2 regions of the Stenotrophomonas sp. YJH_SMC_106-19 genome follow, and region 2 is predicted to be linked to the other one. Evidence: riboswitches for the same ligand, from Rfam matches in the RefSeq annotation. Region 2 holds a riboswitch; the other holds the start of a gene.
The links. Region 2 has a riboswitch for thiamine pyrophosphate ahead of AC5P5M_RS14945 (TonB-dependent receptor). Riboswitches for the same ligand answer to the same signal wherever they lie in the genome.
Positions count from the first base shown of each region.

Region 1: another riboswitch for thiamine pyrophosphate. It lies ahead of thiC (phosphomethylpyrimidine synthase ThiC); the one in region 2 lies ahead of AC5P5M_RS14945 (TonB-dependent receptor).

Region 1 covers NZ_JCAFRQ010000001.1:990,231-1,005,579, reverse strand. Annotated here, with positions in the region: gene AC5P5M_RS04465 (ACT domain-containing protein) at 48-311, opposite strand; gene ilvG (acetolactate synthase 2 catalytic subunit) at 295-2,031, opposite strand; gene ilvC (ketol-acid reductoisomerase) at 2,069-3,043, opposite strand; gene ggt (gamma-glutamyltransferase) at 3,740-5,458, shown strand; gene AC5P5M_RS04445 (BCCT family transporter) at 5,779-7,356, opposite strand; TPP riboswitch at 7,602-7,702, shown strand; gene thiC (phosphomethylpyrimidine synthase ThiC) at 7,785-9,629, shown strand; gene AC5P5M_RS04435 (ion channel) at 9,727-10,398, shown strand; gene AC5P5M_RS04430 (winged helix-turn-helix domain-containing protein) at 10,659-12,971, shown strand; gene AC5P5M_RS04425 (helix-turn-helix transcriptional regulator) at 13,086-13,985, shown strand; gene AC5P5M_RS04420 (TonB-dependent receptor plug domain-containing protein) at 14,035-15,349, shown strand, end outside.
Region 2 covers NZ_JCAFRQ010000005.1:160,315-175,663, reverse strand. Annotated here, with positions in the region: gene AC5P5M_RS14985 (tRNA (cytidine(34)-2'-O)-methyltransferase) at 46-525, shown strand; gene AC5P5M_RS14980 (acyl-CoA dehydrogenase family protein) at 667-1,830, opposite strand; gene AC5P5M_RS14975 (electron transfer flavoprotein-ubiquinone oxidoreductase) at 2,087-3,763, shown strand; gene AC5P5M_RS14970 (c-type cytochrome) at 3,829-4,230, shown strand; gene AC5P5M_RS14965 (ATP-binding protein) at 4,224-7,826, opposite strand; gene AC5P5M_RS14960 (response regulator) at 7,902-8,540, shown strand; gene AC5P5M_RS14955 (glycine zipper 2TM domain-containing protein) at 8,729-9,112, shown strand; gene AC5P5M_RS14950 (phosphotransferase enzyme family protein) at 9,236-10,360, shown strand; TPP riboswitch at 10,404-10,498, shown strand; gene AC5P5M_RS14945 (TonB-dependent receptor) at 10,569-12,758, shown strand; gene pnuC (nicotinamide riboside transporter PnuC) at 12,767-13,339, shown strand; gene AC5P5M_RS14935 (hypothetical protein) at 13,356-13,775, opposite strand; gene AC5P5M_RS14930 (Dyp-type peroxidase) at 13,849-14,823, opposite strand; gene AC5P5M_RS14925 (OmpO family porin) at 15,048-15,349, opposite strand, start outside.

The sequences.
Region 1 (15,349 bases), on a different contig from region 2:
AAGAAGACGCCTCCGTACCGGCACCGTGGTCACAACGGTACGGGTGTTCATTGCGATACTCCTTCGATGCTGCTGTCTACCGGCGTCAGCTCCACCGATACGCAGTCGTAGATCTTTTCGATCTGCCGGCACAGCGTCTCCGCCGGTCGCTGGCCGTCCACGACCAGCTGCAGGTGCCAGCGTCCGTCATCGGCGGCGTCCGGAGCACCGCTGATCGAACGCGGCGCGAAGCCACGGCGCTCGGCCATGCCGATCACGCGCAGCAGCGCGCCTTCGGCCGGCTGCAGCACCAGGTCAAGCCGGTATTGCATTGGGAGTCTCCTGGCGGGCATGGGCTGGATTGCTTTCCAGCATGGTGCTGTTGGCGGTGTTCGGCGGCACCAGCGGCCACACGTTGGCGCGCGCGTCGATGGCCACGTGCAGCAACGCCGGGCCCGGCTCGGCCAGCAGCGCGGCCAGGCCGCCTTCGACGTCATCGCGCGAATCGATGCGGCTGGCGGCGATGCCGAACACCTGGGCCAGGGCGACGAAATCCGGGTTGTCGGACAGATCGATCTCGCTGTAGCGCTCGGCGAAGAACAGCTCCTGCCACTGCCGGACCATGCCCAGCGAGCTGTTGTCCAGCAGCACGATCTTCACCGGCAGGCGGCACCGGGCGATGGTCGCCAGCTCCTGCACGTTCATCATGAAGCTGCCATCGCCGGACACCAGCACCACGGTGCGCTCCGGGCAGGCAAACTGCGCGCCCATCGCCGCCGGCAGGCCGAAGCCCATCGTGCCCAGCGCGCCGCTGGTCAGATGGTTGCGCGGATGATTGAAGCGACAATGCTGGGCCACCCACATCTGGTGCTGGCCGACGTCGCAGGCAATCACCGTGTCGGCGGGTGCCAGTTCGCTCAGGCGCTTCAGCAGCGCTGGTGCGTAGATGTGCTGCCCTGGCGCGTCGTAGCGGGCGGCGAAGCGGTCGCGATGCTGCGCACAGCGGCTGCGCCATGCGTCCTGATGGGCCCTGGGGGAGGGGAAGGCCGCATGCAGGGCACGGATGGCGTGGCCGACATTGCCGGGCACGGCGACGTCGGCGCTGCGCAGCTTGGAGATCTCGTACGCATCGGCATCGATATGGACCACGCGCGCGAACGGAGCGAACTCCGCCAGCTTGCCGGTGGCGCGATCATCGAACCGTGCGCCCAGCACCAGCAGCAGATCGCTTTCCTGAACCGCCATGTTGGCAGCGCGGGTGCCGTGCATGCCCAGCATGCCCAGCGACTGCGGATGGTGTGCCGGCAGAGCACCCAGTCCACGCAGGGTCATCACCGTGGGAATGCCACTGGCCTCGACGAAATCGCGCAGGTCCTGCACTGCATCGCCCAGTGCGATGCCACCGCCGGCATACACCACCGGCTTCTCCGCCGCCGCCAGCGCTGCGATGGCGGCGGCAATGGCGTCGCCGGTGGCTGCCGGCGGTGGTTCAACGCTGCTCGGCACATGCACCGGCAGGTGACTGGCATCGGCCACCTGCACGTCCTTGGGCAGGTCGATCAGCACCGGGCCGGGACGTCCTTCGCGGGCAATGCGGAAGGCATCGGCGACCACGCGGGGCAGGTCATCGACGCTGCGTACCAGCCAGCTGTGCTTGACGATCGGCATGGTCAGGCCGAACACATCCAGCTCCTGGAAGGCGTCGGTACCCAGCAGGGGCGTGCCGACCTGGCCGGTGATGCAGACCATCGGCACCGAGTCCAGCATCGCATCGGCGATACCGGTGACCAGGTTCGATGCGCCGGGGCCGGAGGTGGCCACGCAGACGCCCACCTGGCCGCTGGCGCGTGCGAAACCGTTGGCGGCCAGCGCCGCGCCCTGCTCGTGCCGCACCAGGATGTGCTTCAACGACGAATCCACCAGCGCGTCGTAGAACGGCATGATGGTGCCGCCGGGATAGCCGAACAGCGTGCGGACGCCTTCGGCCTCCAGTGCCTGGGTCAGCCAGCGCGCCCCGTTGGGTGGCGCGCTGCGGTGTGTGGAAGAGTTCATGGGGGACCTTGCAAGCGGGTGGGGGAGGGCCGCGTGGTTACGCGGCCTGTCCTTGCAACCAGACCATCTTGGCGCGCAGTTCCTTGCCTACCTTCTCGATCGGATGCTCCAGGTCGGCCTGCTTGAACCGGTTGTAGTTCGGCAGGCCCGCTTCGTACTCGGCCACCCAGTTCTTGGTGAAGGTGCCGTCCTGGATGTCCTTCAGTACTTCCTTCATGCGCTCCTTGGTGCCGGCATCGATCACCCGCGGGCCGCTGACGTAGTCGCCGTACTGCGCGGTTTCGGAGATGAATTCCAGCATGCGCGAGATGCCGCCTTCGTAGAACAGGTCCACGATCAGCTTCAGTTCGTGCAGCACTTCGTAATAGGCGATCTCGGGCTGGTAGCCGGCTTCCACCAGGGTCTCGAAACCGGCCTGTACCAGCGCGGAGGCGCCACCGCACAGCACCGCCTGCTCACCGAACAGGTCGGTCTCGGTTTCTTCCTTGAAGGTGGTCTGGATCAGATTGGCGCGGGCGCCACCGAGACCGGTCGCATAGGCCTGCGCATGCTGCGCGGCCTGGCCGCTGGTGTCCTGGTAGACCGCCCAGATGCACGGAACGCCACGGCCGATCTCGTACTCGCGACGCACCAGCGCGCCCGGGCCCTTCGGTGCGACCAGGACCACGTCCAGGTCGGCGCGCGGCTCGATCATGCCGTAGTGGACATTGAGGCCGTGGGCGAACAGCAGGCACGCGCCCTGCTTCATGTTGGGCGCCAGCACGTCGTTGTAGAGCTTTTTCTGCACCATGTCCGGAGTCAGCACGGCGACCAGGTCGGCATCCTTCACCGCATCGGCGGGAGCCACGACGGTGAAGCCATCGGCCTGGGCCTTGGCTTCGGTCGGGCCGCCCGGCCGCAGGCCTACCACCACATCGAAGCCGGATTCGCGCAGGTTCAGTGCGTGGGCGCGGCCCTGGCTGCCGTAGCCGATGACGGCGATCTTGGTCTGGGGCAGGTCGTTGGTGCTCATGGGGGAGGTTCCTTGCGGTGGGAAGAAAAAAGAACGGCCGGTCGTCGAAGCGACGTACCGGCCGGTCAGGGGAAAGCGGTGGAGGAGGGGCCGCGCATCGCACAGGAACGGCCGCCACGAGGCATCGTGGTGCAGCGGGTCCGGGTTTTGCAGAAGGCGGTGGTCATGGTGGTTGCGTCTGAAACCAGGTCTTGAAATGAAAAAACCCGCACCTGGGCGGGTGCGGGTTTTTGATCGAGTTCCGGTGTGTTCTATCTGCTTACACGCTGGCTCGTCCCGCACCTGTTGGTTGGGTAATAAGTACGAGCACAAGAATCGAACGCAGCGACGCGGCGCCGATGTCGGCGGCTTCGATGTGGGTTCGCGGTGGTGTGTTGTGTTGCAGCATGTGATCGAGAGAAACACAGCTGTTTTGACGATGTCAACCCTTGTCGGGGTGATTCCAGGCACTTTCCGCTGCGTCCAGCGGAATCGCTTGTGGCGCAAGGATGGTTGCCGCTGAAAGTGTTTCGGTGAACCCGAATTCACTCCTTTCACCAAGGTTTTTGCGCGGATTTTGGGGGTTCTGCCCGCCGGGCATGACCCGGTGCCGGCAGCGGTCGCCGCGGCCGCCTCGCCCCATGACCTCTGCCCGATACCGCGTGAAGGCCGCAGCGGCGATGATCGGTGCTACCACCCTTCCATCGGAACCCGACTGTGTCCCGACGCCTTGCCCGTTCCCTGCTGGCTGCCGCCGTCCTGGCGGCCATGCCCGCGCTTTCCCTCGCTGCCGACCGCATCACCGGCCACACCTTCGCCACCCGCTCGGAAGTCATCGCGCCTCACGCCATGGCGGCCACTTCGCAGCCACTGGCCACCCAGATCGCACTGGACGTGATGAAATCCGGCGGCTCGGCGGTCGATGCCGCCATCGCCGCCAATGCTGCGCTGGGCCTGATGGAGCCGACCGGCAATGGCATCGGTGGCGATCTGTTCGCCATCGTCTGGGACCCGAAGACACAGAAGCTGTACGGCTACAACGGGTCCGGCCGCTCGCCGAAGTCGCTGACCCTGGCCGAGTTCCAGCGCCGCGGCCTGAAGGAGATCCCGGCGACCGGGCCGTTGCCGGTCTCCGTGCCGGGTGCCGTCGATGGCTGGTTCGCCCTGCATGGCCGCTTTGGCCGCAAGCCCATGGCCGACAATCTTGCGCCCGCCATCCGCTACGCGCGCGAAGGCCACCCGGTGGCCGAGGTGATCGCCTATTACTGGGATCGTTCCGTGCCACGGCTGTCGCAGTATCCCGGCTTCAAGGAACAGTTCACGGTCAACGGGCATGCGCCGCGCAAGGGCGAGATGTGGAAGAACCCGAACCTGGCCGATACGTTGCAGAAGGTGGCCGACGGCGGCCGGGATGCCTTCTACAAGGGCGAGATCGCCCACACCATCGGCGATTACTTCAAGGCCAATGGTGGCTACCTGAGCTACCAGGACATGGCCGACCACCACGGCGAGTGGGTCGAGCCGGTCAGCAGCAACTATCGCGGTTACGACGTATGGGAGTTGCCGCCGAACAGCCAGGGCATCGCCGCGCTGCAGATTCTCAACGTACTTGAAGGCTACGACTTCTCGAAGATTCCATTCGGCTCGCCCGAGCACGTGCATCTGTTCGTGGAGGCCAAGAAGCTGGCCTTCGCCGATCGTGCGCGCTTCTACGCCGACATGGCCTTCCAGCCCGCACCGGTCCAGAAGCTGATTTCCAAGGAGTATGCCGCGCAGCGGCGTGCACTGATTTCCATGGACAAGGCGTTGAAGGAAGTGCAGCCGGGCACGCCGAAGCAGCTGGAGGAGGGCGATACGATCTACATGACCGTGGCCGATGCTGACGGCATGATGGTGTCGCTGATCCAGTCAAACTACCGCGGGATGGGAAGCGGCATGGCGCCACCGGGGCTCGGCTTCATCCTGCAGGACCGCGGCGAGATGTTCGTGCTGCAGAAGAACCATCCGAATGGCTACGCACCGGGCAAGCGCCCGTTCCAGACCATCATTCCGGCGTTCATCACCAAGGATGGAAAGCCCTATGCCAGTTTCGGCGTGATGGGCGGTGCGATGCAGCCGCAGGGCCACGCGCAGATCGTGATGAACCTGGTGGACTTCGGCATGAACCTGCAGGAGGCCGGAGATGCGCCGCGTATCCAGCATGAAGGTTCCACGGAGCCGACCGGTCAGGCCACGGCGATGACCGATGGGGGGGAGGTGAACCTGGAGACGGGCTTCCCGTACGAAACGGTGCGCGCGCTGATGCGCAAGGGGCATCGCATCGTGTTCGCCGACGGTCCGTACGGCGGGTATCAGGCGATCATGCGGGATCCGGACACGGGCGTGTACTACGGCGCGTCGGAGAGTCGGAAGGATGGGCAGGCGGCGGGGTATTGAGGTCTCCCGGCCACCGGGCTGAGCCCCCTCGCGGCTGATCGCCAGAGCCGATCATGGATTGGGGCGTGCGGATGGGAATGCCGGGGGACGCCGTGAATACGTCCTTGTAGGCTTGGCCGCGGCATCCATGCCGCGGACACCCCCGTCCTTCCCCCCCGCACGCCCCCCGACAATTTCCGTGCGCGTCAGCCACTGAAGTGAAAGAAGAAGATCAAAAGCAACAGCAACAGCCGCGCGCTGTGGGTTGGGGTCGGATCCGTCTTCCAGAGGAAACGGATCCGACCCCTTCGTGTTTTTCCGGCGCAGGCTGCCGAACACCCTCAATCCGAATCCTGCGCGCGCGCTGCTTCGGCCTGGGTTTCTTCCTGTGCCGCCATTTCGCGCGCGATCCACGCATCGATCATGTGCCGCTGGCGCTGTGCCTGCCGCCGCTCCCGCGTGTACTCCTGGTCCAGTACCCGGTACAGCGAGACCATCACCAGCACCATCAGCAGCGCGAATGGCAGTGCCGAGATCGTGATCATGCCCTGCAGTGCGTCGAGGCCGCCGGCCAGCAGCAACGCACCTGCGATCAGTGCGATGCCCACACCCCAGGCCAGCTTGCGCTTGGCGGGCGGGTCGCCTGCCTCGTCGGTGGACATGCTGGCCAGCACCAGCACCGCCGAGTCAGCCGAGGTCACGAAGAAGATCATCAGCAGAACCAGCGCGATGCACGACAGCAGCAATGGCAGCGGCATGCTGTCGAACAGGGTGAACAGTACGGTCTCATAGCCATTGCCCAGCGCCTGTACCAGGTCTGCATGGCCGAAGATCTGCGACCAGATCGCGGTGCCACCGAACACCGAGAACCAGAAGAAGCCCAGCAGCGTCGGCGCCAGTACCACGCCCACCACGAACTCGCGCACGCTGCGGCCACGCGAGATGCGCGCGATGAACGAACCCACGAACGGTGCCCAGGAAATCCACCAGGCCCAGTAGAAGATCGTCCAGTCGGCGACCCACGTACTGGAGGAGAACGGTGACATGCGCAGGCTCATCGTCACCAGCTGGTTCAGGTAGGAACCCAGCGTCGTGGTGAAGGTATTGAAGATCGCGCCGGTCGGCCCGAGCACCAGGACCAGTGCCAGCAGCAGGGCGGCCAGCGCCAGGTTGAAGTTCGACAGCCATTTCACGCCGCGCTCCACGCCGCTGAGGGTGGAGGCCATGTACAGCACGAAGGCGACGGCGATGATGGTCAGCTGCAGCGGCACACCGGCATGCACGCCGAACACGCGCTGCATGCCGGCTGCGATCTGGATGGTGCCGAAGCCCAACGTGGTGGCCACACCGATTGCCGTGGCCACCACCGCGGCAATGTTGACAATCCGTCCGATCCAGCCCCGATGATGATGACCGATGATCGGCTGCAGCATGTCGCTGACCAGCCCGCGGCCGTTGCGGTTGAACTGGAACCACGCCATTGCCAGACCGATCAGCGCGTAGATCGCCCACGGATGCAGGCCCCAGTGGAAGAACGCATAGCGCATCGCTGCACGTGCGGCGTCCATGCTTTCCGGTGCCAGTCCTTCCGGCGGCTTGCTGAAGTGGGAGATCGGCTCGGCCGCCCCCCAGAACACCAGGCCGATGCCCATGCCGGCGGCGAACAGCATCGACATCCAGCTGGCCCGCGAGAATTCGGGTTCGGCGTCTTCGCCACCGATGCGCAGGTTGCCGAAGCGGCCGAACGCCAGGTACATCAGGAACACCAGCGCCAGGAACACCACCAGCAGGTACAGCCAGCCGATGCCGCGGATGAGTTCGCCGAGGATGCTCTGCACCACGGCGTTGAAGGGACCGGGTGCTACGCCGGCAAGCAGCACCAGCAACAGGACCAGTGCGATGGAAACACGAAACACCATGAAGGAGCTTCTCCGATCAAAGGGATTGAGGGAGCGAGCAAATGCTTGCAGCGAGGGGCCGGCGGCACTCGAGCGCGAGCCGGGCAGGGGCCGCGATGGCGGCGATGCGTCATCGGTCGCAGCGACACGATGCGCGTGCACGTTACTGAACGCGATGTCATGGTTGCGTTAATTCATCAATGTCGCGCGACGCGCAGCCGCCCCTGTCGGGTGGCCCTGTTGCAGGGGTTCTATGGTCTAATGCCGGCAAGAAGCGGGGGTACCGCGGCCATCGGCCACGGTTGAGACAGTCCCTTGGAACCTGATCCGGCTCATACCGGCGTAGGGAAGCTTTGCAATGCAACCGCACCCGGACGCGGCCCAAGGGCCGTCCGCGTGCGGGGGCAGTGCGCCGCCGCTTCGTCCCTGACCCTCCTGGACGATGCCCGATGAACGCACAGCTCTCCGCCCTGCAGCAACAGGCCCAGCAACTCTCCGAATCCGTGACCCGGCCGATTCCCGGCTCGCGCAAGATCCATGTCACCGGCTCGCGCCCGGACCTGCGCGTGCCGATGCGCGAGATCGCACTGAGCCGCACGCCGACCCTGTTCGGCGGCGAAGAGAACGCGCCGGTCACGGTGTATGACACCTCCGGCCCCTACACCGATCCTGACGTGCGCATCGACCTGTCCGCGGGCTTGCCGGCCCTGCGCCGTGCCTGGGTCGAAGCGCGGGGTGACACCGAACAGCTTGATGGCCTGAGCTCTTCCTTCGGCCGCGATCGCGAGCACGACCCGAAGCTCGATGCGGTGCGCTTCCCGGCCCGCAGCCTGCCGCGCCGCGCCCGTGCGGGTGGCAATGTCACCCAGATGCACTATGCGCGCCGCGGCATCATCACGCCGGAGATGGAATTCGTCGCCATCCGCGAGAACCAGCGGCTGGACGCGATCCGCGATGCAGGCCTGCTGCAGCAGCATCCGGGCGAAGCCTTCGGCGCATCCATCCAGAAGATCATCACCCCGGAGTTCGTCCGCGACGAAATCGCCCGTGGCCGGGCGGTGCTGCCCAACAACATCAACCACCCGGAAAGCGAGCCGATGATCATCGGCCGCAACTTCCTGACCAAGATCAACGCCAACATCGGCAACAGCGCGGTGTCATCGGGCATTGCCGAGGAAGTGGAGAAGCTGGTGTGGGCGATCCGCTGGGGGGGCGATACGGTGATGGACCTGTCCACCGGCAAGCACATCCACGAGACCCGCGAGTGGATCATCCGCAACTCGCCGGTGGCGATCGGCACGGTGCCGATCTATCAGGCCCTGGAGAAGGTCGATGGCCGTGCCGAGGCACTGACCTGGGAGATCTTCCGCGACACGTTGATCGAACAGGCCGAACAGGGCGTGGACTACTTCACCATCCATGCCGGCGTGCTGCTGCGCTACGTGCCGCTGACCGCCAAGCGGGTGACCGGCATCGTCAGTCGCGGCGGCTCGATCATGGCCAAGTGGTGCCTGGCCCATCACAAGGAGAATTTCCTCTACACGCACTTCGAGGACATCTGCGAAATCATGAAGGCCTACGACGTGACCTTCTCGCTGGGCGATGGGCTGCGCCCGGGCTGCATCGCAGACGCCAACGACGCGGCGCAGTTCGGCGAGCTGGAAACGCTTGGCGAGCTGACGAAGATCGCATGGAAGCATGACGTGCAGACGATGATCGAAGGTCCCGGGCACGTGCCGATGCAGCTGATCAAGGAAAACATGGACAAGCAGCTGCGCGAATGTGGTGAGGCTCCGTTCTATACGCTGGGGCCGCTGACCACGGACATCGCGCCCGGCTATGACCACATCACCAGTGCCATCGGCGCAGCGATGATCGGTTGGTTCGGTACCGCGATGCTCTGCTACGTGACGCCGAAGGAACACCTTGGCCTGCCCAACCGCCAGGATGTGCGCGACGGCATCATGGCCTATCGCATCGCCGCACATGCGGCCGACCTGGCCAAGGGGCATCCGGGCGCGCAGGTCCGCGACAACGCATTGAGCAAGGCGCGCTTCGAGTTCCGTTGGGAAGACCAGTTCCACCTCGGGCTGGACCCGGAGAAGGCAAAGGAATTCCATGACGAGACGCTGCCCAAGGACGCGCACAAGCTGGCGCACTTCTGCTCGATGTGCGGGCCGCACTTCTGCTCGATGAAGATCACCCAGGACGTGCGGGAGTACGCCGAGGCCGGAATGAAGGAGAAGTCCGAGCAGTTCCGCGCTGCGGGCGCGGAGGTCTACCAGCAGGGCTGACCGGACTTGCGTCGCCGGGCGTGCCCCGGCGGCGCTGCATCGCGCGCCTCACGCGCATCCCGTTATCCTCCGCCCATCTTTCCGGGGAAGGGACGCCATGCCTGTTGCCGTGACCACCCGCTGGCTGGCCATCGCCCGCCGCCATCCGTCCGCGTGGCTGCTGGGCGCGCAGCTGCTGGCGGTGATGCTGTATCCCGCGCTGGACGACACGGCCGCCGGCCGCGCCGCATTGGGCATGTTTGGAATGGCGGTGCTGGGCCTGGCGTTGTGGGTGGTCCAGCGCAGCCCGTTGGGTACATGGCTGGCACTGCTGCTGGCGATTCCGGCGGTGGTGTTCTCCATCGCCGGCGCGCTGCTGGACCGCGCCGCGCTGGTGACCACCGCGCAGCTGCTGGAGAGCCTGCTCTACTTCTATACGGCCGGCGCCCTGATCGCCTACATGCTGCAGGACCACAAAGTCACCCGCGACGAACTGTTCGCGGCCGGCGCCACCTTCACCTTGCTCGCGTGGGCATTCGCCTTCGCATTTGGGGTGTGCCAACAGTGGTATCCGGGCAGCTTCCAGGGCAGCAGCGAGGGACCTCAGCGAAGCTGGATGGAGCTGCTTTATCTGAGCTTCAGCTTGCTGTCCGGGGTCGGCCTGAGCGATGTCGTGCCGCTGCATCCGCAGGCACGCGCACTGGTCATGCTGGAGCAGTTCTCAGGCGTGATGTACGTGGCTTTGGTGGTTTCGCGGCTGGTCGGATTGACCATGCTGCGGCGCTTCTGAAAATGAATGGCAGATAAAAATTTCGCGCCCGAAAGGGCGCGAATGATGGTGCGAAGTTATGTGAATGCGTCGGCGAGAGAGAGCCTGATGTCGACCACGCGATAGGCGAGGTAACCGGCATAGGCTAGTATTCGCGCGCTCCATTGTTTTTGCGGTATGCGCCGATGCTTTGTGCGGAGTCTGGCTTTTCGCTGTTCCCCGTTGGGGACGGTATCGAAGGCGAACACTGCCCGGAAACTGTCTCTACTGTTTAGCAAAAAATGAACCGCAGCGAAATCCAGCCCACCGAATCTGATCGGATCCGGATTGGCGAATGTGTCGTCACTTTGTCCTCGCGAGAGGTCGAAGTTGCCGGCGCGCGTCGCCCGCGCCGGCTGACGCCGAAGGCGCTGGGCGTGCTGCGTGTGCTGCTGCGGCAACCCGGGCGCGTGGTCACCCGCGAAGAACTGTTCGCCGAGGTGTGGCCCGATACGCTGCCCACCAACGATGTGCTGACGCAGGCGGTCACCCAGCTGCGCAAAGCCTTCGCCAACGACGATGACAACGGCCAGGCGTATATCGAGACGATCGCCAAGACCGGCTACCGCCTGCGCGTGCCGGTGCAGGCCATGCCCGAGCCCGAAGCGGAACTGGCGGTCGAGGCCGAAGGCGCGGCTGGCGATTCCAACGCGGTCGTGGAAGTGCACACGCCAGCCCCGGAGGACATGCGACGCCGTCGCTGGCGCTACCTGCGACGTCGATTGTTGCTGGTGCTGGGCCTGTTGATGCTGGCCGCACTGCTGGTGATGACGGTCCTGCTGCTGCGCCGTGCGCCGGCCAGCTCTCCGGTGGAGGCGGCGGTGGAGAACGGCACGCGGGTGATCGGCAGCCCGCAGCGGCCCTATCGGCTGATCACCGCCACCGCAGGCTTCGAAACCTATCCCACGCTGTCGCCGGATGGTTCGCAGGTGGCCTACGAAGGTGCCAGCGAGGATGGCCTGGGCGGCGGTGCGATCAAGGTACAGACGTCCGGCAACGCGCCGGCGCGGCAGCTGCTTGTTCCTCCTGAGGGTGCGGTTGATCGCTTCCCGAACTGGTCGCCGGATGGACGCGACATCGCCTTTGCCCGCTTCTCCGCCGATGGGGGTTGTCAGGTGCTGATCGCCAGTGCGACCGGCGGCGCGTTGCGCCAGGCCACGCGCTGCGATGGCACCGAGCTGCTCAGCTTCGACTGGACACCCGACGGGCGCGGCCTGGTATTCGGCAGCATGGTGGGCCGCTATGCCCACCGCGGTATCCGAGTACTCGATCTGGCCAGCGGACAGTGGCAGCCGCTGCAGTACGCCGTCGATCAGGACGATTTCGATTACGCGCCGCGCTATTCGCCGGACGGCAAATGGCTGGTGTTCGTGCGCAACCCGCAGATGGGCGACCTGTGGCGGGTTCCTGCCGCGGGTGGCACGCCGGAGCAGCTGACCAGCGAGTCGGCCGAGCTGCGCGGATGGGCCTGGCTTGGCGACGGCCGCACCATCGTGTTCGGCCGCCGGGTCGACAGCGAGGTGCGGCTCTATTACCTCGACATCGAGCGGCGCACGCTGCGTGATGCCGGACTGGACGACGCGCAGTGGCCGGCGGTATCGCGGCATGGCGGCATGCTGGCCTTCGTCCATCGCCGTGCACAGTTCGGCGTGTTCAAGGTGCCGATGCAGGGCGGTGAACCGGAGCGCCTGTTTGCGTCCAGCGGCCGCGACGGTCAACCGATGGCAGCACCGGACGGTCGCCAGCTGGTATTCACCTCTGACCGCTCGGGCAGCTTCGCTCTCTGGTGGGCGGACATGCAACGCCCCGATTCGCTGCGGCCGATCGAGGGCCTGCGCCCGGAAGCACGGCAGGCCCCCGATTGGTCGGCCGACAGCCGGCAACTTCTGGTGGTTGGGCGCGATGCACACGGTCGCGCGGTGGTCTACGAGATCGCACCCCGCGACGAGCGTCTGCAACCGCTGCCCGTGCCCGCCGAACAGCCGCTGCAGGCGCTGTATGGCGCCACGCCCGAGCAGCTGCTGGTGGTCGAACGTGATGCCGACCAGCGTACGCGGCTCAGTCTGTTCGATCGCAGCACCCAACCCTGGCGGCGGCTGGCGAGCATCGACGGCGTCTCCCAGGTCCGCTTTGACCGCGCAGGCCGTCGGGTGCTGTTCACCCGCCTGGCGGCGGAGGGGTTGTGGGCGGCGGACGCGGCGCTGTCCCCGGACAGCGTGCGGCAGATCAGCGAGGACAAACCCAGCCGCTGGCGCTACCGCTCGTGGACGGTTGCCGGCCACGACAGCATCGGCTATCTCGGCAGTTCCACCCGCTGCAGCACCATCCTCGTCCGCATCGCCGCCGGGCAGCAGGATGCCGGGCGCTGCCTGGACGCGCAGCGCTTGAGCGCGAGCAACGGACTCAGCGCCAGCGCAGACGGGACGGCCCTGTTTGTCGCTCTGGCAGTCAGTGATGGCGCCGACATCGGCGTGATGCGGCTGCCCGAAAAGGCCCCAGCGCTGTTCCCGGCCTTCTCCAAGATGTTGATGTTCAAGGGAAATGGGCCTTCGTAATTTTTTCGTCGGGATCTCGCCGCGAATTCGTGGCGATCTCGTCGGTCTTTCCTGACGCGGTGCCGCCTGATTGGGCAAAACGGAGGCCTGTACTTGGCAAATCCGTGGTGCACCATGCGTCAACTCTCACTGGCCGATCGTGGCCAATCCGTCTCCCTGGACAAGGCACTCGATGACGTCGTGCCGACCTGCCTGGGCGTGGCCCGGCTCGGCAGCCTGCAGACCGCGGGCAGCAGCTTCACCGTGTGGATGCAGGTGCGCGGCAGCTCCTGGGTGGAGGCCAAGGAGGGGCGCTTCCGACTGCGCCACGGCGAATGGATCGCGTTCGAGAAGGAATCGCGCCCGCTGGTGCAGGCAGGGCGCAACGGGCTGTGCATCGGCCTGAACCTGAACGTGGAAGCGCTGCGTGTGCTGGCGGAGATGGCCGACTGCGGCCTGTACGCGGGCCGCGGCCGGATGGGCCGCAGTGACGCTCGCGTCGCGCTGCGCCTGTGGCGTGATGCCTTGGCCAGTGGCCACCCGGCGCAGCACCTGCGCCCGCTGCTGCTGCATCTGGCCGGCCTGCAGCGTGGATTGGCCGACAACGTGCAGCGCTGCCCTGGCCGTTCGCGCAGCCGCAAGCGCCAGGTGTTCGGTCGCATGCAGCGCGCCCGCCTCTATCTGGAAGGCAACAGCCACCGCGTCGTACGCATCGGCGAACTGGCCGAGCTGACCAACTTCTCCAGCTGGTATCTCTCCAAGACGTTCCAGAGCCTGTATGAAGAAAGCCCGCAGTCGCTTTCGGCACGGCTGCGCCTGGAGCGCGCCGCCGACCTGCTGCGCGACACCGACATGATGGTGGGAGAGGTCGCCGCGGCCAGTGGTTTCGACAACTGCTGCAGCTTCGCCCGGGCGTTCCGCGCCCGCTACGGGCAGTCCGCTTCGCGCTTCAGGGAAAACGGCGGCTTGCTCCCGCCACAATCCGCAAAGTCTCTGGTTGGTTCGCGCAAATACAGCGCTGCAACGCAATCGTAACGTGCTGGGGTGTTTTAACACGCTGCTAACACGTACCTTGGAGAGATTGATGAACGTTCGTAACCCCGCAGTGCGGTTCGGCCTGCTGCCGGCCGGCATTGCGCTGGCGCTGGCGCCCGCCTTCGCTTCCGCACAGGAAGCACCGGAAGCAAAGGGCACCACCGACCTGGACCGCATTTCGGTCACCGGCTCGCGCATCCGCGGCGCTGCCGTTGAAACCCAGCAGCCGATCGTCACCCTGAGCCGTGAGAACCTGGAAAAGCAGGGTTACACCTCGGTTGCCGACGTCCTGCAGAACCTGACCTCGGCCGGCTCCCCGGCCATCTCCCGTTCGGAGTCGCTGGCTTCGGGCGAAAACGTCGGTGGCTACTACGTCGACATCCGCAACCTGGGCGCGCAGCGCACCCTGGTGCTGATGAACGGCAAGCGCCTGGGCGCGACCACCGCCGGCTACCAGGATCTGAGCCAGATCCCGATGGCCGCCATCGAGCGCATCGAGATCCTGAAGGACGGCGCCTCGGCCATCTACGGTTCGGACGCCATCGCGGCCGTGGTCAACGTGATCACCCGCAAGCGCTTCGACGGCGCTGAAGCCAGCGTCTATGTCGGTCAGTACGGCAAGGGCGACGGCGACACCGAAACCTATTCGTTCACCCTCGGCAGCATGGGCGAGCGCGGCGGTGTCACCCTGTCCGCCGAGTACTCCAAGCAGGATCCGGTGTGGGCGAAGGACCGTTGGTTCAGCCGTGACGGCAACGCCGGCCCGAACTACCCGGGTTCGGGCGCCAGCCCGATCAACCAGAAGGGTGGCTTCTGCGACCCGTGCGTCACCCCGAACCTGAAGCAGGGCGAGCCGGGCTATGTCGGCCCGAGCGACCAGCGCTGGTACACCCTGCGTGATGGCGGCAACCCGGCCAACCGCGCCGACTACCGTCTGGAAACCTCCGCTGACGCCGTCAATGCCAACCAGCAGATGATGGTGCAGACCGGTATCGAGCGTAAGTCGCTGTACGTCAACGGCAACTACGACTTCACCGACGCGATCTCGTTCAACGCTGACGTGCTCTACAACGAGCGCAACACCACCCAGCAGATCGCAGGCTATCCGTACCAGTCGGCATCCTTCGACACCCCGCTGTCGGCCGACAGCGCGTTCAACCCGACCGGTGAAGACCTGACCTTCCGCCGCCGTCTGTGGGAAGTGCCGCGCACCACCGAAAGCCAGGTCAAGACCCTGCGCTTCGCCCCGAGCATCAGCGGCTTCTTCGACTTCGCCGGCAAGACCTTCGACTGGGACGTCGGCGCGCTGTGGAACCGCAACGAAACCACCAAGCGTGGTCACGGTGACATGAGCCTGATCGCAT
Region 2 (15,349 bases):
GGCGCGCGCCGTAAAGCAGGCCGCCGTCGCAGGTACACTGCGCCGATGAATGCCGCACCCCAGTTCCACGTGATCCTGTTCCAACCGGAAATCCCGCCCAACACGGGCAATGTGATCCGGCTCTGCGCCAACACCGGCGCGCAGCTGCACCTGGTCGAGCCACTCGGCTTCGCACTGGAAGACAAGCAGCTCAAGCGCGCCGGCCTGGACTACCACGAGTACTCGCGCCTGCAGGTGCATCCGGATCTGGACACCGCGCTGGCGCGGATTGCACCGAATCGGTTGTTCGCACTCAGTACCCGCGCCAGCGTGCGCTACGACAGCGTGGCCTTTGAAGAGGGCGACGCCTTCCTGTTCGGCCCGGAAAGCCGCGGCCTGCCGCAGGACGTGCTCGATGCACTGCCGGATGGCCGCCGCCTGCGCCTGCCGATGCGGCCGGACAACCGCAGCCTCAATCTTTCCAACACCGTTGCCGTGGTGATGTATGAAGCCTGGCGGCAGCACGGGTTTGCCGGCGGCGCGTGAGAGGAAGCAGCCGAGCATGGGCTCGGCTCTACACGTACGTGTGACCTGCTTATGGTGGGTGCGGACCTTGGTCCGCACCGATGCCCGGATGCGCGCCGAGGAAATGTGCCGACCAAGGTTGGCACCCACCGGAACCCGCTGTCAGAACGCGTTGATGCCGGTCAGTTCGCGGCCAATCACCAGCTGGTGCACGGTCTCGGTGCCTTCATAGGTGATCACCGATTCGAGGTTCAGCGCGTGCCGGATCGCCACGTGTTCGGTGGTGATGCCAGCCCCACCGAGCAGATCGCGACACTCGCGGGCGATGTCGATGGCCATGCGGCAGTTGTTCCACTTGGCCAGGCTGACCTGCTGTGGCTGCAGCTGGCTGGCTTCCTTCAGCCGGCCCAGTTGCAGGGCCAGCAGCTGGGCGGTGGTGATGCGGCGGGCCATTTCCGCCAGCTTGATCTGCGCGCTCTGGGTGGCGGCCAGCGGGCGGCCGAACAGCACGCGCTCCTTGGCGTAGCCCAGCGCTTCATCCAGGCAGGCGATGGCCGCGCCGATCGGGCCCCAGCTGATCCCGTAACGCGCCTGGGTCAGGCACCCGAGCGGCCCCTTCAGGCCCTTCACGTTCGGCAGGCGGTGGCTGTCGGGCACGCGCACATCGTCGAAGAACAGCGCGCCGGTCAACGAGGCGCGCAGGCTCATCTTGTGCTTGATTTCCTGCGTGGTGAAACCGGCCATGCCCTTCTCCAGCACGAAGCCCTGGATGCCGTCCTCGGTCTGTGCCCAGACGATGGCCAGGTCGGCCACCGGGCCGCTGGTGATCCACATCTTGCTGCCGCTGATGCGCCAGTCGCTGCCGTCGCGTACCGCTCGGGTCTTCATGCTGGCCGGGTCGGACCCACCGTGCGCCTCGGTCAGGCCGAAGCAGCCGATCAGTTCGCCGCGTGCCATCGCCGGCAACCACTGCTGGCGCTGTTCCTCGCTGCCGTACGCGTAGATGGGATACATGCACAGCGAGCTCTGCACCGAAACGAAGCTGCGCAGGCCCGAATCGCCGCGCTCCAGCTCCTGGCAGATCAGGCCATAGCTGACCGCGCCGAGGCCACCGCCACCGTATTCGGCCGGCAGTGTCGCGCCCAGCAGGCCCAGCGATGCGATCTCCGGTACCAGTTCGGCCGGGAAGCGCGCCTGGTCAAATGCATCGCCGATGATCGGCAGCACGCGCTCGTTGGTGAAACGGGCCACGCTGTCCTGTACGGCGCGCTCTTCCTCGCTGAGCAGGGAACGGACATCGAACAGGTCGTACGGATCCAGGGCCATGGCACTCACACGCAGTCGGGACCGGGCCATTGTCGGTCATCCGGGAAGCGCGTGCCGACCAGGGTCGGCACCCACCCGGCTGCGGGCGTGCGCTGCAGTGCAGCAATCACGACGTGAACATCGGCGATCTAGCTCGATCACGCCCGTCCCGGTACCCTGACACATTCAAACAACCGTTTCGCCGTGGCTGCACGCGCGATTTCCAGGCAACCGCCGGTGGCCCTGCTACCGGCACTACCCACGAGTCATGCAATCGATGAGCGCTGAAGCCAACGCCCTGCCCCCGCGTGAAGTAATGGAGTTCGACGTGGTGATCGTCGGTGCCGGCCCAGCCGGGCTGGCCACCGCGATCCGCCTGCGCCAGCGTGCGATCGAAGCCGGCCGCGAACTGTCGGTGTGCGTGCTGGAGAAGGGCTCCGAGCCCGGTGCACATGTTCTGTCCGGTGCGGTGATGGACCCGCGCGCCCTGACCGAACTGTTCCCGGACTGGGCCGAACGCGGCGCACCGCTGAAGCAGAAGGTCACCCGCGACGAGTTCCTGTTCCTCAGCGAGACCGGGTCGCGCAGCACGCCCAATGCGCTGCTGCCGGAGTGCTTCCACAACGAAGGCAACTACATCATCAGCCTGGGCGAAGTGACCCGCTGGCTGGCGCAGCAGGCCGAGGCGCTGGAGGTTGCGATCTTCCCCGGCTTCGCCGCCGCCGAGGTGCTGTACGGCGACAACGGCGAAGTGATCGGCGTGGCCACCGGCGACATGGGCATCGAGAAGGACGGCAGCATCGGCCCGGCCTTCGAGCGCGGCATGGCGCTGCATGCGAAGTACACGGTCTTCGCCGGAGGCGCGCGCGGCCACCTCGGCCGCCAGCTGATCGCCCGCTACAGGCTGGACGAAGGCAAGGACCCGCAGGCCTACGGCATCGGCATCAAGGAACTGTGGCAGATCGACCCGGCCAGGCATGAGCCGGGCCTGGTGGTGCACGCCGCCGGCTGGCCGCTGGACAGCGACACCTACGGCGGCGCGTTCCTCTACCACGCCGACGGCGGCAAGGTCGCCATCGGCTACGTGGTCGGCCTGGACTACAAGAACCCCTGGCTGAGCCCGTTCGAGGAATTCCAGCGATTCAAGACCCATCCGCAGATCCGCAAGCACCTGGAAGGCGGTACCCGCATCGGCTACGGCGCGCGTGCGATCACCGCCGGCGGCCTGCTGTCGCTGCCGAAGACGGTGTTCCCCGGTGGCGCGCTGGTCGGTTGCGAGGCCGGTTATCTCAACGCCAGCCGCATCAAGGGCAGCCACGCCGCGATCAAGACCGGCATGCTGTGCGCCGACGCCGCGTTCGACGCGCTGGCCGCCAACCGCCAGCACGATGAACTGAGCGCCTATCCGCAGGCCTTCGAAGCCAGCTGGCTGTTCACCGAACTGCAGCAGGCCAAGAACTTCAAGCAGTGGTTCAAGAAGGGCCAGACCGTGGCCACGCTGATGACCGGCGTGGAGCAGTGGCTGCTGCCGAAGCTGGGCGTGCGCAACCCGCCGTGGACGCTGCACCGTACGCAGCCGGACCACGCCTGCCTGGAGCCGGCGGCCCAGCACACCCGCATCAGCTACCCGAAGCCGGACGGGGTGCTGACCTTCGACCGTCTCAGCTCGGTGTTCCTGAGCAGCACCAACCACGACGAGAACCAGCCCAGCCACCTGACCCTGAAGGACCCGAGCATTCCGGTGAAGGTGAACCTGGCCGAGTACGCCGGCCCGGAAGCGCGCTACTGCCCGGCCGGCGTGTACGAGTTCGTTGGCGAAGCCGACAACGCACGCCTGCAGATCAACGCGCAGAACTGCGTGCACTGCAAGACCTGCGACATCAAGGATCCCACCCAGAACATCGTCTGGGTGACCCCGCAGGGCGGCGGCGGCCCGAACTACTCGGGCATGTGACCGCAGGGGGCTGCGACCGCGTGTCGCAGCCCGGCCCGCGGCGGCCACGGCTATCCTCTCCGCCCATGCGTGCCTTCCGTCTGCTCCCTGCCCTCGTCCTGCTGCTGGCGTGCAGCGGCTGCCAGCGCACGGACACGCCACCGGCCACACCTGAGCAGGCGCGACAACAGGCGATGCAGCGCGCGTTCGAACTGTGTGCGGGCTGCCACACGGTGCAGGCCGGTGGCATCCACCGGTTCGGCCCCAACCTGCACGGTGTGATCGGACGCCGCGCTGGCAGCCTGCCCGACTATGGCTATTCGCAGGGCATGCGCCGGGCCGATATCGTCTGGACCGCGCAGACCCTGGATGCCTTCCTGCAGTCACCAACGCAGCAGGTGCCCGGCACGCGCATGTACAACGCGTTTCCCAGCGCCGAACGACGTGCGCTGGTGATCGCTTACCTGCAGCAGCAGTCTGCTCAGTGAGACAGCCCCTGCAGCTGCTGCTGCAGGCGTGACAGGAACGCCTGGACTTCGGCGAACAACGGCGCGCTGTCCACTTCTCCGGCGTCTTCCAGGCGTTCGACCAGGGCATTGGCCTGCGTTGCCAGCGCATGCGCACCCACCGCCCCGAGCCCCCCGGCCTGGCGATGCAGGTGCAGGGCGGCGGCCTCGCGGTCGCCGGCCTGCACCGCACGCTGCACGGCCGCGATATCCACCTCGCTGGCCTGCAGCAGGGTGGCGGCCAGCTGCACGGCGACCGCATGCGAACCGAAGCGCCGCTGCAGGCCCGCCAGGTCCAGCGATGCGTCGCCCTCCACCGCTGCGGACGACTCGGCGGTCGCCTCCGGTGCCACGGACGCCTGCGGCAGCCATCGCATCAACGCCGCGCGCAGCGTAGCCAGCGACAACGGCTTGGCCAGCACCTCATCCATGCCGGCCTCGCGGCAACGTCGCGCGTCGTCGTCCAGCACGCTGGCCGTCAATGCCAGTACCGGCATGCGCGCCTGGCCCTGGCGGCCTTCGCGCTCGCGCAGCAGGCGGGTGAACGCAAAGCCATCGAGAACCGGCATGCGGCAATCGGTGATCACCAGGTCGAAGCGTTCCGACGCCAACCGGTCCAGCGCCTGCTGGCCATCACTCACCAGCACGTGCGGAAGGCCCAGCTGCTGCAGCCGCCAGGCCATCATCGCCTGGTTGGTCGGATGATCCTCGATCACCAGCACGCGGCTCTGGCGCAGCGCGGTCGGCAGCAGCGCCGCCTGCTCGTGCTCGCTCGCCAGCACGGCGACGTCCTCGATGCCGGCTTCCACCAGCGACAGACGGACCTCCGCGCGGGTGCCCTCGCCGAGCGTGCTCTGCAGGGTCAACGTGCCGTCCATCATCTGCACCAGCCGCTGGCAGATGCTCAGGCCCAGGCCGGTTCCGCCATGGTCGCGCTGGATGTATGCACCGGCCTGGGTGAACGGCGCGAAGAGGTGCTGCAGCTGTTCCGGCGCGATGCCCATGCCGGTATCGATGACGCTCAGGCACAACGGCTGACTGCCATCGGCGGTGGTCGGCCCGAGCACCTCCAGCCGCAGCCACACATCGCCCTGCGCGGTGAACTTGATGGCATTGCTGAGCAGGTTGAAGACGATCTGCCGCAGGCGCACGCCATCCACTTCATGCGCCGCAGCCAGCTGCGGATCGATCTGCACGTGCAGGGCCAGGCCACGCGCGCTGGCCTGCGCCGACATCAGCCGGCACACGCCTTCCAGCAGGGTCCGCAGTGACAATGGCACCGGTTCCAGGCGCAGCGCACCGGCTTCGATGCGCGAGTAGTCGAGGATGTCATCGAGGATCTGCCGCAGCATCTGCGCAGAATCCTCGATCACGGCAAGGATGCGCTGCTGTTCTGCATCCAGCGGCGAGTGCGCCAGCACTTCCAGCATGCCCAGTACACCGCTCATCGGCGTGCGGATCTCATGACTCATCGTGGCCAGGAAGCGTGATTTGGCCTCGGCCGCCTGTTCCGCCTCGATCTTGGCCGCCGCCAGCGCATCGGCCTGTACGCGTGCCTGGGTCACGTCCACCCAGTAGCCGCTCCAGGTGACGGCGCCGGCCTCGGTGGCGTAAGGGTGAGCCTGGCTGCGTACCCAGCGCGCGGGCGTGCCGTCATCACCCGGCAGCAGGCGGAACTCGAAGGCCAGCGGCGCGAACTGGCGGGCCGCCTGGTCGATGGCCTGCAGCACGGCCTGGCGGTCGGTGTCCTCGATCCGCGCCAGCAGCGCCTGCGCATCCTGCTCGGCACGCTGCCGCGGAATGCCGAACAGTGCCTGCAGGTCGCCTGCGATGAAGGGGAAGGCCAGGCTGCCGTCCGCGTCGCGACGTGCCTGGTAGACCACCGCAGGCAGATTGTCGGTGACCTCGGCCAGGCGCTGCTCCAGATGGCGGCGACCGGCCACCTCCCGGCGCAGCCGCCAGTGACCGACGCCATGCACCACCGCCCCGGTCAGCAGCACCAGCAGCAGCGGAAGCCCCCAATGCAGCACGGCGTCCCAGTCCACGCCACTGCGATATTCCACGGCCAGCCAGTCGCCCCGCAGCGCCTCATGCTCCCGCGGTGACATCTGCAGCAGCAGGCGGTCGAAGGTGGTCGCCAGGGCGGCATGGCGACGGTCGACAGCCAGCGCCAGCTGGTCGCCGAATCCGGCCGGCGCAAGGATCTGCAGACGGCCCGGGAAGCGGTTGCGCAACAGGTGATCGACCAGGACCAGGTTGCCCACGTAGGCATCGGCCTCGCCATTGGCCAATCGCTGCAACGCCTGCTCGCCACTGCGCGCGGGAATGATCTTTGCCCGTGGCGCCTGCTGCAGCACGTAGCCGCGCAGGCGTTCCGGGTCGGACAGCAGCACGCGCTTGCCCTGCAGATCGGCCAGCCCCAGGATCGCCGGGCTGTCGCGCGTGCCGACGATCACGCTCGGCACGCTGATGAAGGGCTGGCTGAACACCCAGTCCGGCCCCAGGTAGCGCGAATCGGTGGGAATGCCCATCACCGCCTGCACCTCACCCTGCAGCGCCTTCTCGCGCACCTCGAACCAGTCGTGGCTGGTTTCCACCTCCAGGTTGGCGCCGACCTGGATCAGCCGCCGCAGGTACTCGCTGGTCAGGCCGCTGGGCTGGCCGTCGTCGTCGGTGAACGAAAGCGGCGCGGCATTGGGCGCGAAGGTGATCTTCAACGGCTGCTGCAGCACGCGCTTTTCGGCCTGGCTCAGGGCCAGCTGCGCCGACGCGGACCATTCCGGAGGCCGCAGCCAGCGCTGGGCCAGCGCGTCCCGCTGCGCCTGGCTGGTGGCAGCCAGCGCAAGATCCAATGCCTCGGCCAGCGGTTGCTTGCTGTTGGGGACGCCGAAGTGCGCCCGCTCCGGCGGCAGATCGCTGGGCCGCAGCAGCACCACTCCCTTCAGCTGATGGGCCGCGATCAGCTCGGTGGCGACATAGGCATTACCGATATAGACGTCGGCCTTGTCGTCTCTGACCATCTGCAACGCCGCCAAAGTGCCATTTGCGACAAGTTGTCGAGCGCGTGGAAACCGTGCACGCACCTGCGGTGCGGTCAGGAAATCCTGCTCGATCACGACGCGCAGTCCGTCAAGATCCGGCATCTCCGAAGCACGCAGGTCTCCAGGTCGTCCGACCACCGCCAGCGGCGCTTCGACATAGGCCGAGGTGTAGACCATGCAACGGGTTCGGTCGGCACTCAGGCCGATGTTCATGACCACATCGATCTCGCCCCGGCATGCCGCGTCCAGCACGGATGTCCAGTCCGGATAGCGGCGTGCCTCGACTTTCACGCCCAAACGACGAGCCAAAAGCGACAAGTAGTCCGGTCCCAGGCCGACCTGCTGGCCTTCGTGGATCGACTCGAAAGGGGGCCAACCGCTGTCATACTGCCCGACGACGATGCGAGGGTGCGCGGTCAGGTATTCGCGTTGCAGGGGACTCAACGGCAATGGGCCGGGCGCGAGTTGCGCCCAAGCGACGGCAGGACCCAACATGGCCAGCAGCAGGACCCGCCCGCGAACAGCCCAGCTACGCATCGGCGTTGATCTCCTAGAATCCTGCCAGGAGCCGCGATGGTCGCGGCCCGGCGTGCCCGGTGGTCATACTAGAGCATGAGCTTGCGCATCATCATCGCAGACGACCACCCCGTGGTCCGTATCGGAACCCGCGCCGTCATCGAGTCCAGCGGCGTTGGCCAGGTCGTCGGTGAAGCCGACAGCGCCCAGGCGCTGATGGCGCTGCTGACCAGCCAGCCATGCGACCTGCTGGTCACCGACTATTCGATGCCCGGCAGTCCCCAGGCCGATGGCTTCGCCATGATCGGCATGATCCGGCGCCGCCATCCCGACCTCAAGGTGCTGATGCTCAGCGTTTCCAGCAACCTGGCGATCCTGCGCATGGTGCTCGACAGCGGCGTGCTCGGCCTGGTCGACAAGAGTTCGTCGATGGACGAGCTGCCGCAGGCGATCCAGGCGGTGAACCGCGGCCAGCTCTATATCAGCCGCAGCCTGCGCGAGCGGGTCGAGGCCGCCGGCAGCTGGCGCATGCGCGAAGGCGACGGCAAACCGCTGTCGCCGCGCGAACTGGAAGTGCTGCGGTTGCTCGGCACCGGCATGACGGTGAAGGAGATCTCGGTGCAGCTGCACAAGAGCGTCAGCACCATCAGCCGGCAGAAGGGCGATGCGATGCTGAAGCTGGGCCTGAAAGGCGATGCGGAGCTGTTCGACTATCTGCGTGACGGCAAAATCTGAATCCTGTCCATCCAGCCGTTGAACTTTCAGGCAGGCTTCATGCCGCCTGACGCTAGATGAATACGCACGCCGCCCAGTGGCCCACGCAATGTTCCGGCAATCTCCGGGCGCCAGCGTGGTCACTACGGCAGCCAGGGCGCCCGCGCCCTCCCTGCCCACCGTGTCATGCCCCTACAGGAGAACCGAACATGCTCAGTACTTCCGCTCTCAGCTTCCGTGGCGTGGCGATGGCCCTGGCCCTGCTGGCCGGTGTCGCCGTGGTCAGCGACGCCAGCGCCATGTCGAGGAAGGACAAGCGCACCGTCGTCGGTGCGGTGGTGGGCGGCGTCGCCGGCCACCTGATCTCCAATGGCGATCCGGCCGCCACCGTCGGCGGTGCCGTGGCCGGCGGCGCGATCGGCAACCTGACCACCCCGGACCGCCACGACCGTCGTTATGACCGCCGCTACGACCGCGGCTACCAGCGCGGCTACGACCGGGGCTATGGCTATCGGGACCGCGGTCATGACCGCCGCTGGCGCGACAGCGACCGCCGCTACTACCACGACCGCGGTCGCCACCGCGGCTGGTAACCCTCGCCGGCACTGCCCGGCATCACCGGCAACGGGCGGGTCGATGACCCGCCCGTTTGCGTCCGGACCGTCCATGGCGTTGAATGCGCAGCCCTGGATGACTCCTTTGCCCCCGGCCCCCGCATGACCTCCACCGCCCACCGCGTGCAGGGCCTCAACAACGATGAGGTCGCTGCCGACTGGCCCGCGATCGATGCAGCCGAGGTTGCCTGGCTGGCCCGCCGTTATCCGGTGCTGGACGCGGACAGCGCCCTGCGTTGGCACAGCCCCCGGCCGTTGTCGGCCGCCGCGCTGGCCGAAGGTGCCCGCGGCCGGGTGTTCATCAAGCGCCACCACCGCAGCGTGCGCAGTGCCGCCTGCCTGCAGGAGGAACACCGCTTCATCGCCCATCTGGACGCTGCCGGCGTGCCGGTGGTGAAGGTTCTGCCCACCGCCGGAGGCGACAGCGCCATCGAGCATGGGCCTTGGACCTATGAACTGCATTCGCCGGGGGTGGGTGACGATCTGTACCGCGACGCCGCCTCCTGGACGCTGCTGACGGACACCGCACGGGCGCGTTCTGCCGGACGCATGCTGGCCCGGCTGCATCAGGCCGCCGCCAGCTACCACGCCCCGCAGCGCAGCACGCATGTCCTGGTGGCACGAGACGAGCTGATCCGCGCCGCCGACCCCATCAGCGCGCTGGAAGCGGGTCTTCCCGACCGCCCGGGACTGGCGCGCTACCTGGCGCGGATTCCGTGGCAGGCGCAGCTGCGCCGCGACGTCCTGCCCTGGCATGCCGGCTTGGCCGAGCGCCTGTCCGCCGAGCCGCCGCTGTGGGCGCACAACGACTGGCATGTGTCCAACCTGCTGTGGCGCGGCGACGACGTCAGCACCATGCTGGATTTCGGCCTCGCCTCACCCACCAGCGCGCTGTTCGACCTGGCCACCGCGATCGAGCGCAATGCCGTGGCCTGGCTGGAGCTGGAGCGGGGCCATGAGGCGGTGCGCATCGACATCGCGCTGGCGCTGCTCGACGGCTACCGCGAAGTGCTGCCGTTGTCGGCCACCCGCCTGCACCTGCTGGCGGACCTGCTGCCGATGGTCCACTTCGACTTCGCACTGTCCGAAGTGGAGTACTTCGAAGGCATCACCGGCTCGACGGCGAACGCCGATGTCGCCTGGTATCCCTTCATGCTGGGCCATGCCGCGTGGTTCGCCAGCGCACCCGGCCAGGCCCTGCTGCAGGCGCTGCATGCCGCCGCCTGAAGGGCATCGGCTCGCAAATCCCTGCCATCTGTAGTGAAATAGCGGCCTGAAGCGGGGGTGCCTGGATCTGCAGGCTGAGAGAGTCCCTTGGAACCTGATCCGGTTTGCACCGGCGTAGGGAGCTTTGAGCCGCAGCCACACCCCCGTTCCGGGCCGGTGCACCTGCGCGCCGTCGCTTCGTCTCCCCTGTTGTCCGAAGACGAATCGAATGAACCGCTGCCTGCGTCCCACCCTGCTCGCTCTCGCCCTCTGTGCCGCGCTGCCGCTGCATGCCAGCGAGGCTGGAGCCTCCCCCGACGTGACAGCCGACAGCGGCGAACGTTCGCCCACCGAGCTGGCAGCGGTCCGCGTGCAGGCCGGTAGGCCGGCGGCCGACAGCGCGCGGGTCAGTGCATTCGGCGCCGGCTCCTGGAAGGACACCCCGGCCTCGGTGAACGTGCTCGAACGCGACTACCTCGACCGTCGACAGGTGCGCTCATTGTCCGAACTGGCAAGCAATGACGCCTCGCTCGGTGATGCCTACGCGCCGGTGGGCTACTACCAGAACGTCGCCATCCGCGGCTTCGCGCTCGATGCCGCCACCGGCTACCGCTTCAATGGCCTGGCCATCGCCGGCGAGCAGCGGTTGGCGCTGGAGAACGTGCAGGCGGTGGAGATCCTGAAGGGTGAGGCCGGCCTCGCCGCGGGGGTGATGGCACCCGGCGGCATCATCAACTACATCGGCAAGCGCCCGGCCGAAGTGCGCACGGCTACCCTCGGCACCGATTCGGAAGGCTCGCGCTATGCCGCCGTCGATGTCGGCCACTGGATCACGCCGCGTTTCGGCATCCGCCTCAATGCCGCCTGGGAGGGCAGCGAGTCCTACGTCGAGCATGCCGACGGCCGCCGCAACTTCTATTCGCTTGCAGCGGACTGGCTGATCGGCGAGCGCGGCAAGCTGGAAGTGGACGCCAACTACCAGACCAGTTCGCAGCGATCGGTGTCTGGTTACCAGCTGCTGGGCGCACGGGAGCTGCCCCGTGGCGTCGACCGCGAGCACCTGCTGGGCTATCAGCCGTGGCAGCGCCCGGTGGAGATCGCCAGCACCAACATCACCGCCGTACACACCTACGACTTCAACGAGCGCTGGCAGTCGCGGCTGTCGGTGGGCCACAGCCGCTCGGTGATCGACGACAACGTCGCCTTCGCCTATGGCTGCTACTACGCCGACGCGTGCGCTGATGGCAGCGTGCCCGGCAACTACTTCGCCCCCAACGGCGACTACGACATCTACGACTACCGCAGTCCGGACGATACCCGCCGCAACCAGCAGGCGCGCGCCGAGCTGCGTGGCCGCTTCGACACCGGCAGCGTCGGCCACCAGCTGACGGTCGGCGCCGACACGTTCCGCCGCACGGTGGACAGGCGACCGAGCGTCAACGAGTACGTAGGCAGCAGCAACATCCACGACACGCAGGTGCCGGTGTACGAGCCCTCGCCGCTGATGCCCGGCCCGTCCGCACGGCGTCTGGACAGCCGCCAGACCGCCGTGTTCGCGCTGGACCGCATGCAGTTCGGCGATGACTGGCAGTGGCTGGCTGGTGGCCGCTTCGTCCGCCTGGACGAGCGCGCCTACGACAAGCGCGGCAAGCCGCAGCGGCACAGCCGGCTGTCGCGCTTCCTGCCGCAGACCGCGCTGGTATGGAAGGCCACCGACCAGCTCAATGCGTACGCCAGTTATGTGCGCGGCATTGCGCTGGGCCAGGAGGCACCGTTCTGGACCTCCAACGCCGATGCCTTCCTGCCGGCGGTGCAGTCACGGCAGCTGGAAGCCGGCGTCAAGTACGTGCCGGCTGCGTCGCTCACCCTGGGCGCCGCGCTGTTCCGCATCTCGCAGCCCTACCAGTACGCCATGCCGGATGACAGCGATGCCGGTTACACCTTCGTCGAGCGCGGCACGCAGACCCATACCGGCCTGGAGCTGACCGCCAACGGCCAGCTGACCGATGCGCTGCAGATCGTCGCCAGCGCCAGCGTGCTGCAGGCGCGTGCACGCGATACCGGCACGCCGGGCCAGGAAGGCCATCAGCTGGTGAACGTGCCGAAGGTGCGTGCCAGTGTGCACCTGGCCTACGCACTGCCGTTCGTGCAGGGCCTGGATGTCACCGGTGGCTGGCGCTATGCCGCCGCCAATGTGGCCCGTGCCGACGGCGGCGTACGCGCGCCGGACTATTCGGTGTTCGATGCCGGCCTGCGCTTCCGCCACCGCGTGCATGAGCGCGCCGTGACCTGGAACCTGTCGGTGGACAACGTGTTCAACCGCTTCTACTGGCGCGACACCGGCAGCAGCGGCGGTGACTACTACCTGTTCCCCGGCGCACCGCGACAGGCACGCCTGTCGGTGACGTTCGCGCTGTGAGCGGCGCCGTGCTCGAGTGGACCGCCGCGCTGTGCAGCGTGCTGGGCGTATGGCTGATGGCGCGCCGGCGGCTGGCAGCATGGCCGGTCGGCCTGCTGTCGGTGGCGCTGTACGGCCTGGTGTTCGCCGAGGCCAGGCTGTACTCCGACACGCTGCTGCAGGTCGCCTTCGCCGGCTTCCTGGTCTATGGCTGGATCAACTGGCGCCAGCACGCCGCCGATGAGGGCAGCATCCGCATTGTGCCGCTGGCACGCGGAAAACTGCTGCGTGACCTGATCATCGGCCTGTGCGGTGGCGTGGCGCTGGGCACGGTCATGCACACCTTCACCGATGCCGCGCTGCCATGGCTGGACGCGATGCTGACCGCCCTGAGCCTGGTCGGCCAGTGGTGGCAGGCGCGCCGCCATGTGGCGTGCTGGTGGGTGTGGATCGGGGTGGACGTGGTCTATATGGGCGCGTACCTGTTCAAGTCGCTGCACGTCACGGCCGCGCTGTATGTGTTCTTCCTGGGGCTGGCAGTATTCGGCCTGCGCGCCTGGAGTGCGGCGGCGCGGGAGCGCGAGCTGCTGCCGGCGCGGTAGTGCCGCTCGGTACACCTCACTTCGGCTGCAGCACCAGCCCCAACCGCAACGGCTGGCGCATGTCGCCCGGTGGCGCCGACGACAGCGGCGCCGACTGCAGCGTCGCGCGCAGATCCGCGTCCGCCTGCGCATCGCCGAGACTGTCGAATTCCAGTTTCGCGATGCGGCCATCGGCTGCGATCCAGAGGCTGACCGGCAGCGGCGTGGGCACCTGTGGGTGCTCCTGCAGCCAGGCCAGCACGCGCTGCACCTTCGGGTCCTGCTCCTGCTGCAGGCGCTGCTGCAGCTCACTGCCTGCCGTGGCGGCGTAGGCCATCCAGTGTGGTGGAGCCTCCTCGGCCGAGACGGCCCCGGCGCCGCCCAGCGCCAGAAGGCCGATCAGCAATGCCAGCGGTCGCCACCAGCGGCGACGGTCGGCGCGAAGTACGGATTCCATGGCAGCACCCTCATGCAGTCGTCCAGCGCTCCATCGTCGACGGCGCGGATGACAGGCAGATGGCGGGCAAGCATCACCCGCCCAGGTCGGCCAGCACCTTGCGCGAAGGCGCGAAGAAGGTCACGCCGGTCATCGCGGTAGAGAAGTCCAGGATGCGGTCATGCAGCGGCGCAGGGTTGCCGATGAACATGCGCTCGAGCATCTTCTCGATCACCCACAGGCGGCGCGTGTAGCCGATGAAGTACGTACCGTATTCACCGCGCCCCGGATTGGCGAAGGGCATGTTGTCGCGCAGGATGTCGTGCTCGCCGTCGGCGTCCTCGATGGTGCACAGCGTCTTGTGCGACTTCTGCGCGTCGGCCGGTGCATCGTCCAGCTCGGTGTTGTCGTGCTTGGTGCGGCCGATGATCGCCTCCTGCACCTCGGTCTTCTGCGCGCGCCATGCGTCGAGGTTGTGCAGGTACTTCTGTACCACCACGTAGCTGCCGCCGGCATGCGCGGGATCCTCGTCGCCGACGATCGTGGCGTCCGGCAGCGACAACCCTTCCGGATTGGCCGTGCCGTCAACGAAATCGAGCAGGTCGCGGCCGTCGAAATAGCGGAAGCCGGCCACCTCATCGACCGTCTCCACCGCATCGCCGAACGCCATCAGCAGGTTGCGCTCGAACGCCACGATCAGGTCCATCGTGCGTGCCCGGATGTGGTACAGCAGATCGCCCGGGGTCGACACCGCGGTGTGGGTGGCGCCCTTGATCTCGCGGAACGGATGCAGCTCGCGCGGCGGCGTGCTGCCAACCAGCGGCTGCCACACACGGTGGCCGATCGCCACGTTGCAGGTGAAGGTCCGTTCGATCTCGCGGATGGCCGTGTTCTTGATCAGGTCATCGGTGCTGGCCAGCACGTCGCGCACCTTCGCGATCGAGTCCGCATCATCCTTCACCTTCAGCACCAGGAAGGCGGCCGAGTGGGTCAACGGCGCAGTGATCTGCTGCGGCTCGTTGTCGAGCGTGTGATTGAGGGCGGTGATCGGTTCGGGCTGGGAATTCACGGCAGTTCCTGCGGGCTTGAGGCGGGCGCATCGCGCATGGTGCAGCGATGTGCGCGCGATCATAGCGGAACGGCTTCCGCTGCGACGGAGCGGTTCTCAGTCGCGCGCCAGCCGCTTGGGGCGCAGAAAAGTGAAGCCCGGCGCGAGGCCGGGCTTCGATGGCGTGCGGGAGAGAGAGAGAGAGAGTCACACGCCAGTTACACGCACTAACGACAGAGCGTTTCTTACCAGGTGAAGCGCGGGCCGACGAACCACTCGCGGTCGCCCGCCTTGGCCAGCTTCACTTCGCCACTCAGGCCCCAGTTCTGGTTGAACTTGGCGGTGGCACCGACGCGGCCGTAGAACTCGCCGTCCGGGTTGTAGCCGTGCTTCTTGCTGAAATCTTCGTAGCCGGCCAGCGCGTAGCCTTCCAGGTACGGGTTGAACGCGGTGCGCACGCCCACTTCAGTGGAGTAGCCATTGAAGTCCAGGCCGCGCTTCTCGTCGTACTTCTGATAGGCCACGCGGGCCACCAGGTCGGTGTTCG